DNA from 3 places in the Amycolatopsis sp. NPDC043885 genome. Region 2 is predicted to be linked to each of the others. Evidence: riboswitches for the same ligand, from Rfam matches in the RefSeq annotation. Region 2 holds a riboswitch; each other region holds the start of a gene.

Region 1 (3,265 bases), on a different contig from region 2:
GCCAGCGCGCGCCGCGGGCGACGATCTGGCGCAGCGCCAGGACGATCCGGTCCACGTGCTCGGTGGTGCTGCCGAGGCCGAGGCTGACCCGCACGGCCTGCTGCCCCGTCGCACCGGCCACGGCGATCAGCCGCTTCGTCGCCACGTGCGCGCAGAACGCGCCGTCCCGCACACCGATGCCGTACTCCGCGGACAGCACCGCGGCGAGCCAGCCCGGGTCGAAGCCGTCGACGACGAAGCTGAGCGTGCCGACCCGGTCGACCGGCGCGTCGAACAGCCGCAGTTCGGCGAAACCGGGGATGGCGGCGAGGCCGCGACGCAGCCGCGCCAGCAGCTCCTCCTCGTGGGCGACGATCCCGCCCCAGTTCGCGGCCAGGGTCTCGCAGGCGACACCGAGCGCGTAGACGCCGACGGTGTTGGGCGAACCGGCTTCGTGCCGCTCGGCGCCGGAATTCCAGACCACGCCGAGGTTTTCGGAGTCACGGGTGACGAGCTTCGTCGCGCCGCCACCGGCGAGGTACGGCTGAGCCGCTCGCAGCCAGTCGGCGCGGCCGATCAGCGCGCCGGCACCGAAAGGCGCGTACAGCTTGTGCCCCGACAGCGCGACGTAGTCGACGTCGAGATCGCGGATCGAGATCTTGCGGTGCGGCGCGAGCTGCGCCGCGTCGAGCGCGATCCGGGCGCCGTGCCGTCGCGCGACGGCCGCGATCTCCTTGACCGGCAATAGTTCCCCGGTCACGTTGGACGCTCCGGTGAGCACCACCAGGCGCGGGCCCTGCGGGCAGTCCGCGAGCGCTTCGTCCACGGCGGACACCGCGGCGAGGCGGGTCCGAGGGGTTTCGATCCGGCGGACGTTCGGTCCCTTCCACGGCAGCAGCGCGGCGTGGTGCTCGGTGTCGAACACGACGACCGACGTGTGCTTCGGCAGGCTGCGCGCGAGAAGGTTGAAGGAATCGGTGGTGTTGCGGGTGAACACGACGGTGTCGGTCGACCGCGCGTCGACGAAGCCGCGCAGGATTCCGCGCGTGCGCTCGTAAAGCTTGGTCGAGACCTGCGAGGCGAACCCGGCGCCGCGGTGCACGCTGGCGTACCAGGGCAGGAATTCGTCGACCGCGGCACGCACCTTGTCCAGGCAGGGGGCGCTCGCCGCGTGATCGAGGTTGGCGTAGCCGATGTCGCCGCCGGTGACCAGCGGGACCCGCAGATCGGCGCACGCGACCGTCGGGATTTGGTGCGTGGCAACGGTTTCAGCAACTTCAGCGGGAGCGCTGGTGCGTTCGAGTGCGAGAGTCATCGTCATCCTCCGGGTCAGGGGACCCGACGAGGATCCCGCGCTTGCCCGTCGCACCACGCGACGAGCCAGGTCCTCACCCGGGGCACCCCACCGCGGTAGGAGGGTTGCCGGTCAGCTAGCCGGGGCTTGACGCTGACACTCGTGACCTAGGAACGAAGTTAGCGGATGAGCGGGCGATCGAGCCAGCCCTCGTCCGCATCTTGAGACGCCGCTCACGTGCTCCGCAAGCGGGAAGAACCGCTGCCCGGCGCCGCGCCGCGCCGGGCAACGGCCGGTCAGACCCGGAATCGGCCGGGCAGCGGGACGGTCGCGCGGGAGGAGACCTCAGTCGCTGTGCCGGAGTACTGATCGGTGCCCGCGGTGAACCGCCAGCCGCCGAAGGTCTTGCCGTCGACGGCTTCGCCGTAGGCCTCGGCGACCTTGGTCGAGACCTCGTCGTAGGACAGGCCGTTCCAGTTGCCCGCGCCGACCCCGAAGTCGCGCGAGTCGCCGCCCTGCACGGCCGCCGTGGGCAGGGTCCACAGGGTGAAGTGCACATGGGCGCCGGTGCTGCTGCCACCACAGGGCAGCGCGTTACCGGTCCGGCCGAGCGCGTCGCCGGGGGCGACCTTCTGGCCGTCGGTGACCGCGATGTTCTCCAGGTGGTAGTACCCGGTCCGCCAGCCGCCGTCGTGGTCGACGGTCACCCAGTCGCCACCGGAGCAGTGCTGGATCCGGACCGTGCCCGCCAGCGGGGCGCGAACGGTCTTGTCCCCGGGGCTGAAGTCGATGGCGTTCTTCACTCCGGACGTCCCGTTGTCCGAGTGGATCCCCGCCGAGTAGACCGACTGGCCCGTGTCGAAGGGGAGCCCGAACGCGGGAAAGGCCCCGGCCGCCGTCGCAGTCGGGGCGGCGAGAACCACTCCGACGAGCGCCACAGCGGCCCCCAGACCGGCGAACCGCACAGGAAGTTTCGTCACCTTACGTACTCCTTACCCCGTGACACTCACCCATTCGATGGAGTCAGTTGCGGGGAAAGTAATTCAAAGGGAGTACGAAAGGGAAGAATTTTCTGAGATCAACCGACGAACAGCTGGTGCCGGTTCGTGACCTACTGGCCGGATTCGCCCTTCCACCTGGCGAGGCGGCCTGCGCGGTCGACGGCCCGCAGGCGTCGTTCGGCCGCGTCACGGGCTTCGGCGGTCGTCACGACGAGTAACTGGTCGCGTTCCTGGAGCCTGGTGTTCTTGTTCGGCGTGAAGCCGGAGCCGTCTCGGACGAGGAGGCTGATCGTCGCCCCCACCGGCAGCCGCAGTTCGGCCAGGTACACGCCGTGCATCTTCGATCCCGCGTGGATCCGGACCTGCAGGAGTTCCGCGCCCATCTCGTCGAGCGGCGCGGAGTCGACGTCGATCTCGTGCGCCTCGGCGTGCTGGGCCAGCCCGAGGATTCTCGCGAGCGGGGTCAGCGTCGCCCCTTGGAGCAGTGTCAGCACGATGACCAGCACGAACACCGCGTCGACCAGCTGCTGCGCGCCCGGCACCCCGGACGACAGCGGGATCAGCGCGAGCACGATCGGGACCGCACCGCGCAGCCCGGCCCAGGACAGGAACACCTGTTCTCGCCAGGGGATCTTGAACGGCAGCGCCGACAGCAGCACCGACAGCGGGCGGGCGAGCAGCAGCACGACCGCACCCGCGACCAGGCCCTGGACCAGGCTTTCGAAGATCCTGCTCGGCGAGGCGAACAGGCCGAGCAGCACGAACAGGCCGATCTGCGCGAGCCAGCCGAGCCCTTCGGCGAAGGACAGCGTGTCCGACCGGTGCGGCAGCTTCGAGTTCCCCAGCACCAGGGCCGCCACGTAGGTGGCGAGCAGGCCCGACGCGTGGGCGAGCTGCCCGCTCGAGTACGCCACGACGCACACCGCGACCGTGGCCAGCGGGTACAGACCGGTGGCGGGAAGCGCCGCCCGGCGCAGCGCGAACACCCCGC
Region 2 (3,265 bases):
CCCAGTGGAAGGTGTGCCTCGACAAGACAGGCACCAGCTGCTCGCCTCGGCCGGTGCCCAGCGCTGTCCCGCCGTAGAGCGCGAAAGGTACATCGCTACCGAGCTTCGCGGCGATACCCGCCAGTTCGTCCCGGGAGATGTCGAGCTTCCAAAGCGACGCGAGCCCCACCAGCGTCGCGGCCGCGTCGGCACTGCCACCGGCCATCCCGCCCGCGACCGGGATGCCTTTGCGCAACACGACTCTGACCTTGGACTCGCCGTCCGCCTTGCCGACGTGGGCCGCCAACGCCTGCGCCGCCTTCCAGGCGAGGTTGTTGGCTCCTGTCGGTACGGAACCTTCACCTTCGCCGTAGACCTCGACACCGGGGTCCTCGGTGACCGCGACGGTCACCTCGTCGGTCAGGGAAAGCGCCTGGAACACGGTCACCAGCTCGTGGTAACCGTCCGGGCGTACGTCACCGACCGACAGGTGCAGGTTGACCTTGGCGGGAACCCTGACGGTCACTGGGGGCGGTACGACGGCGAGCACGCGTCAAGCCTACGTGGCCGCTCCACTTGCGCTGTCACCAGGAGAAAGAGAACGGACGGGTCGGACGCGAACGGGCCGCCCGGACGAAATTCGTCCTGAGCGGCCCGTTCGCGGAGAAATCAGGCGGCGACACCCTGCGGCCCGCGGACCGGGTGGGTCACGTGGCCGCCACGTTCGGCGATCCAGGCGAGCGCGGCGTCCGCGCGCTCACCACGCACCCCGAGGCGGAACCGGCCGACCGGCGTGTCGCCGATCCGGGTCAGGCCGCCCCCGATGGTGGCGAGTTCGACGTCGAAGCGACCGGCGGCCTCCGGCAGCAGCGCACCGACCGAGGCGAAGCCGACGAGCACGACGTCCACCGCGCGGTCGTACTTCGAGGCCTGTGCCCGCCCGGTTTCGATGGCGGGAAGCAGCGCCTGCGCGGTCCGGCTGTTCGGGTCGGAGACCAGGTCGAGCACGGTTCCGCGTTCGATGATCGCGCCGGCCTCCAGAACCGCGACGTCGTCGCAGACACGGCGGACCACGCCGGCGTCGGGAGTGGTGAGCAGCACGGTGACGCCGAGCTCGGCGCGCGCGCGGTCGAGCACGGTCAGGACCGCGCCGGACTCCTCGGGCTGCACGCCCGCGGTCGGGTCGTCGGCCAGGAGCACGGACGGCCCGGCGGCCAGCGCCTTGGCGATGGCCACGCGGCGCAGCTGCCCCGCGGACAAGTCGCCCGGTCGCTGCCCCGCACGGGGGGTGAGCCCGACCAGGTCGAGCAGGTTGCCGACCCGGTTGCGGCGCTGCGGCCCGTCGAGGCCGAGCTGCTCGAGCGGCGAAGCGATGTTGCCGGCGATGGTGCGCTCGGCGAGCAATTCCGGCTTGGTGCTCACGACTCCGACCTGGCGCCGGATTTCGCGGAGCCGGCGTCCGTCGAGTGTCCCGGTGTTGAGGCCGTCGAGACGGACGACGCCGCGGTCGGGACGCTCCTGAAGACCGATGCACCGGGCGAGGGTCGATTTGCCGGAGCCCGCCGGACCGACGACCCCGAACAGCGAGCCTGCTTGGATGTCCACGCTCACATCGCGCAGTGCGACGACGGGATTTCCGTTGAGGGGAAAGGACTTGGACAGGTTTTCGACAGTGATCACGAAGGGCTCCATGCACATGGGGCGCTGCTTCTTTCGAGCGCGCCAACCGTCACCGAGTAACCGTCCGGGAAACGAACGGATTCAGAGATAAGGGAAAGGACTCAGGCAGTAACGGTGGAGCGTCGACACGCACTTACCGTGCGGCGACCTTCATCGACGACACGTCGCCTGGTCAGCAGGAGCGGGTGGGTGACCCTGTTCATTAGGCACAGCCTCCATCGGTCCTGGCGGTAGCACCTGCCCTGTGGAGGGTGGTTGCTGCGACTTCGGCGAGCCAGGTCTCTCAGTCGCTCGGGATGGCTTATTGAGTAAAACCGATCCCACTGGATGAAAGCAAGCGCGTAGGCGCAGATCACACGTCTGGTCGCGTCCATCATACAGGATGGGAAGTCCATATTATGAGACGCCAGTAGGCGTATCTACGTCACGACAGGCGCGCTGCCTGCTAAGACGAGGTCCGCCCACGCCGAATCGAGAGGAGGAATCACGCAGGTGCGCGGCCTTGGCCTGCCGCCGTTCGCGCGGCTCCGGTCACACCTGCGACACGTGGTCAGCCGGCGGCCGCGGCGATCCGGGCGAACTGATGAACGTCCAGCTGCTCCCCGCGAGTCTTGGGGTCGATACCCGCCTTTTCGAGCAGTTCCCCCGCGCGTTCGGCGGAACCGGCCCACGACGCCAACGCGGCACGCAAGGTCTTCCGCCGTTGCGAGAAGGCGGCGTCGACGACCGCGAACAGCCGTTCCCGATCCACGGACGACACCACGTCGCCCCGTTCGAACGCGACCAAGGCGGAGTCGACGTTCGGAACGGGCCAGAACACCGCCCGGGGCACCGCGGCGACCTTGCGCGTCTTCCCGTACCAGGCGAGCTTGACGCTGGGAACGCCGTAAGTCCGGCTTCCCGGACCCGCCGCCATCCTGTCCGCGACCTCGGTCTGGACCATTACGAGACCGCTGGTCAGCGACGGCAGTTCGGCGAGCAGGTGGAGCACGACGGGAACGGCGACGTTGTACGGCAGGTTCGCGACGAGCGCCGTCGGCCGCGCGGGCAGATCGTCCGCGGTGATCCGCAACGCGTCCGCGCCGACGACCGTCAGCCTTTCGCCCCCGCCTCGTTCTGCCACGGTGCTCGGCAGCCGCCCCGCCAGGACAGGGTCGATTTCAACCGCGACGACCTCGGCGCCGGTCGCGAGCAGCCCGAGTGTCAGCGAGCCGAGGCCCGGCCCGACCTCCAGGACGACGTCCCCTTCGCCGATCCCCGAAAGGTCGACGATGCGGCGCACCGTGTTGGGATCGTGCACGAAGTTCTGACCGAGCTTCTTGGTCGGACGTACGTCCAGCTCGGCCGCCAGCGCCCTGATTTCCGCAGGACCGAGCAGTTCAGTCACCCGACGATCGTAACCAGGTCCGGTAAGCCACGATTGGCCGGTGGACGACGTCGCACTCGATGGGGAAAAAGTCCGGCTGCGCGAATGGCGCCCGTCCGACCTCGGGCCGCTCCTCGACTTACTCGATCCCGCGCGGCCTTGGCACGAAACGAACGGGCCCTACTTCGGCACCCCGACCACAGCCGCCGCCGAATCCACGGCGCGCGAACTCACCACGAT
Region 3 (3,265 bases), on a different contig from region 2:
GGGTTGTCACTGGATGTACTGGGGCCGCGGTATGTCACCGGTCGATCGGTCCGCGAACAGGACGGCACGGTGATCAACAACGGTTCCGTCGTCCTGCGCGCCGGGACCCCGGCGGGCCGGGTGCTCCTGACGGGCGACATCGAGCTCGCCGCGCAGGCCGACCTGATGGCCGAGGGGGCAGAACTGCGTGCCGATATCCTGAAGGTCCCGCACCACGGAAGCCGTTACACGGCACCGGATTTCCTCAACGCCGTCGCGCCGCGGGCGGCGTTGGTGAGCGTCGGCGCCGGAAACACGTACGGGCATCCGAACAAGTCCACTTTGGACAATCTGGCCGCCGTCGGCGCGTCGGTCGCCAGGACGGACACGGACGGCGACACCGCGGTCCTCGCCGACGCGCGAGGCCTCGCCCTGGTACGCCGGGGTGAGCCCCGCGGCCCGCCTCGTACTTGAGGCGGGCCGACGGGAACTCAGATGCCCAGAGCCTCGCGCACCGCGTCGGCCGAGGCGCTGACGGTGGCCTTGGGGCCGATCTTGTCCTCGACGGCGTCGAGGGTCTTGAGGCCGTCACCGGTGATCAGCAGGACGATCTCCTCGTCCGGGTTGAGCTTGCCGGTCTCGATGAGCTTCTTGGCCGTCGCCACGGTGACGCCGCCGGCGGTCTCGGTGAAGATGCCTTCGGTGCGGGCGAGCAGCCGGATGCCCTCGACGACCTCTTCGTCGGTGACGTCTTCGATCGCGCCACCGGTGCGGTTGACCACATCGAGGACGTAGGGGCCGTCGGCCGGATTCCCGATCGCCAGCGACCGGGCGATCGTGTCCGGCTTGACCGGTTGGACGACGTCGTGCCCCGCGCGGAAGGCCGCCGAGACGGGGGAGCAGCCGGTGGCCTGCGCGCCGAACACCTTGTACGGCGTCTCGTCGACGAGGCCGAGCTGCCCGAACTCGCGGAAACCCTTGTCCACCTTGGTGAGCTGGGAACCGGAGGCGATCGGCACCACGATCTGGGAGGGAAGTCGCCAGCCGAGCTGTTCGGCGACCTCGAAGGCCAGCGTCTTGGAGCCTTCCGAGTAGTAGGGCCGGACGTTCACGTTGACGAACGCCCAGCTCTCCTGCTCGGCGGCGAGCTGGGTGGCGAGCCGGTTCACGTCGTCGTAGTTGCCGTCGACCGCGATCAGGTCACCGTCGTACACGGCGGTGGTGAGGATCTTGGCGCGTTCCAGGGTCTTCGGGATCAGCACGACCGACCGCCAGCCGGCACGGGCCGCCGCGGCGGCGACGGCGTTGGCCAGGTTGCCGGTCGAGGGACAGGCGAGCACATCGAACCCGAACTCGCGCGCGGCCGCCAAAGCGACGGCGACCACGCGGTCCTTGAAGGAGTGGGTGGGGTTGCCGGTGTCGTCCTTGACCCAGACCTTCTTGACACCCAAGGCTTTCGCGAGCCTGTCGGCCTGGATGAGCCGGGTGGCGCCGGGTTCGGTGTTGGGGATCTCTTCGACATTCGAGGGAACGGGAAGGAGTTTCTTGTAGCGCCAAATGTTCTTCGGTCCGGCTTCGATGTCCTCGCGGCGCACGCGGCCGAAGTCGTAGGCGACTTCGAGCGGCGAGAAATCCTCGGCGGAAACGAATTCGGGAGCGAGCGGCTGCCGGTGTCCCTCTTCCTTCGACACCAGTTCGACGGCCGGTCCGAGATCCGGGGTCTTGGTGGTGGAGGTCGTGCCGAGGGTTGCGGTCATCGCGAGGTTCCTTTCCTCATCTGCCCCGCCATGGCGGGCCGGAATTGGCACCGTGTTCGTCAGCTATCCCGCGATCGCGGGATGACAGGCTGACGCCGGTTGCCGGGGCTTCATCGGGCCGTTCCCTCTGCCCCTCTGGATGAGCGGTATTCGATTGTCGGCACGCGCATGATCGCGTCGCCTCGCCAACACCGTACGACATGAGGCTCAGGTGGGGCCACAGTGCCCGCAACACATCACCGGACAAAGCACACGAGAGGAGGAGTGGCAGGATCGTCACCGTGACGACGCAAGCTTCCGCCCCATCGCCGCTGGTCCTGGTTCTCGGTGAGGAAGAGCTGCTGATCGAACGCGCGGTCCGCAGCGCCTCGGACGCGGCCAAGGCGGCCGACCCGACGGCGGATCTCACCCGGATCCGGGTGTCGGACCTCACAGTCCCAGCCCTCGCGGAGATGGTCAGCCCCTCCCTGTTCGCCGAAGGCCGGGTGATCGTCCTCGAGTCCGCGCACGACATCTCGCAGGAGCTAGCCGACGGGGTGATGGCCTACGTCAAGGCGCCCGCCGACGGCATCGTGCTTGTCGTCGTGCACAGCGGAGGCGGCCGGAGCAAGGCCGCGAAGGGGCTTCCCGCTGCCTTGAAGAAGGCCGGTGCGGAGGTTGTCGAGTGCCCGAAACTGACCAAGCCCGCGGAGCGGGAATCCTTTGTCCGCAACGAGGTCCGCCGGGTCGGCGGGAAGATCGACGGTGCGGCCGTGCTCGCGCTGATCGACGCGGTCGGTTCGGATCTGCGTGAACTGTCGTCGGCGGCGACCCAGCTGGTCGCGGACGCCGGCGGAACGGTCGACGAGCAGGCGGTCCGGCGCTACCACCGGGGCCGTGCGGACGTGAACGGGTTCGCCGTCGCGGAGAAGGCCGTCGCCGGGGACAAGGCGGCGGCGCTGGAGTCGCTGCGCTGGGCGATGCAGCTGGGCGTACCGCACGTGCTGGTCGCGGACGCCCTCGCCGACGCCGTCCGGACGATCGCGCGGGTGTCCGGTGCCGGTCGCGGGAACCCGAACCAGATGGCGGGTGAGCTGGGGATGCCGCCGTGGAAGGTGCGCAAGGCCCAGGGGCAGGCCCGCGGCTGGGGCCAGGACGGGCTCGCCACCGCGATGCGGGTGGTCGCCCGGCTCAACGCCGAGGTCAAAGGGGTCGCGGCCAACCCGGAGTACGCGCTGGAGCGCGCCGTCCTGGAGGTCGTCGCCGCCCACGGCGCAAGCCGCTGAACACGGCGAAGGGCCCCGGCGACGCGCGTCGCCGGGGCCCTTCGAAAGCCGATCAGAGAGAGTTCGCGCGCTTCGCCAGCGCGGACTTCTTGTTGGCGGCCTGGTTGGCGTGGAGAACGCCCTTGGTCACGGCCTTGTCCAGCTTCTTGGCCGCGTCCTTCTGCAGCTCCAGGGCCTTGGCCTTGTCGCCGGCGTCGGCGGCCTCGCGGAACTTGCGGATCGCGGTCTTCACCGAGGACCGGATCGCCTGGTTGCGCTGACGCG

The links. Region 2 has a riboswitch for S-adenosylmethionine ahead of AC069I_RS13080 (methionine ABC transporter ATP-binding protein). Riboswitches for the same ligand answer to the same signal wherever they lie in the genome.
Region 1: linked by a shared signal. The riboswitch ahead of AC069I_RS31420 (aminotransferase class V-fold PLP-dependent enzyme) and the one ahead of AC069I_RS13080 (methionine ABC transporter ATP-binding protein) in region 2 are both predicted to bind S-adenosylmethionine.
Region 3: linked by a shared signal. The riboswitch ahead of thrC (threonine synthase) and the one ahead of AC069I_RS13080 (methionine ABC transporter ATP-binding protein) in region 2 are both predicted to bind S-adenosylmethionine.

Annotation. Positions count from the first base shown of each region.
Region 1 is NZ_JBWKEA010000014.1:47,583-50,847, forward strand. It holds gene AC069I_RS31420 (aminotransferase class V-fold PLP-dependent enzyme) at 1-1,294, opposite strand, end outside; SAM riboswitch class IV at 1,327-1,441, opposite strand; gene AC069I_RS31425 (M23 family metallopeptidase) at 1,570-2,253, opposite strand; gene AC069I_RS31430 (potassium/proton antiporter) at 2,385-3,265, opposite strand, start outside.
Region 2 is NZ_JBWKEA010000003.1:43,297-46,561, forward strand. It holds gene AC069I_RS13075 (4-(cytidine 5'-diphospho)-2-C-methyl-D-erythritol kinase) at 1-529, opposite strand, end outside; gene AC069I_RS13080 (methionine ABC transporter ATP-binding protein) at 649-1,659, opposite strand; SAM riboswitch class I at 1,872-1,962, opposite strand; gene rsmA (16S rRNA (adenine(1518)-N(6)/adenine(1519)-N(6))-dimethyltransferase RsmA) at 2,210-3,046, opposite strand; gene AC069I_RS13090 (GNAT family N-acetyltransferase) at 3,087-3,265, shown strand, end outside.
Region 3 is NZ_JBWKEA010000009.1:185,218-188,482, forward strand. It holds gene AC069I_RS25660 (ComEC/Rec2 family competence protein) at 1-453, shown strand, start outside; gene thrC (threonine synthase) at 471-1,736, opposite strand; SAM riboswitch class I at 1,750-1,882, opposite strand; gene holA (DNA polymerase III subunit delta) at 2,018-3,001, shown strand; gene rpsT (30S ribosomal protein S20) at 3,054-3,265, opposite strand, start outside.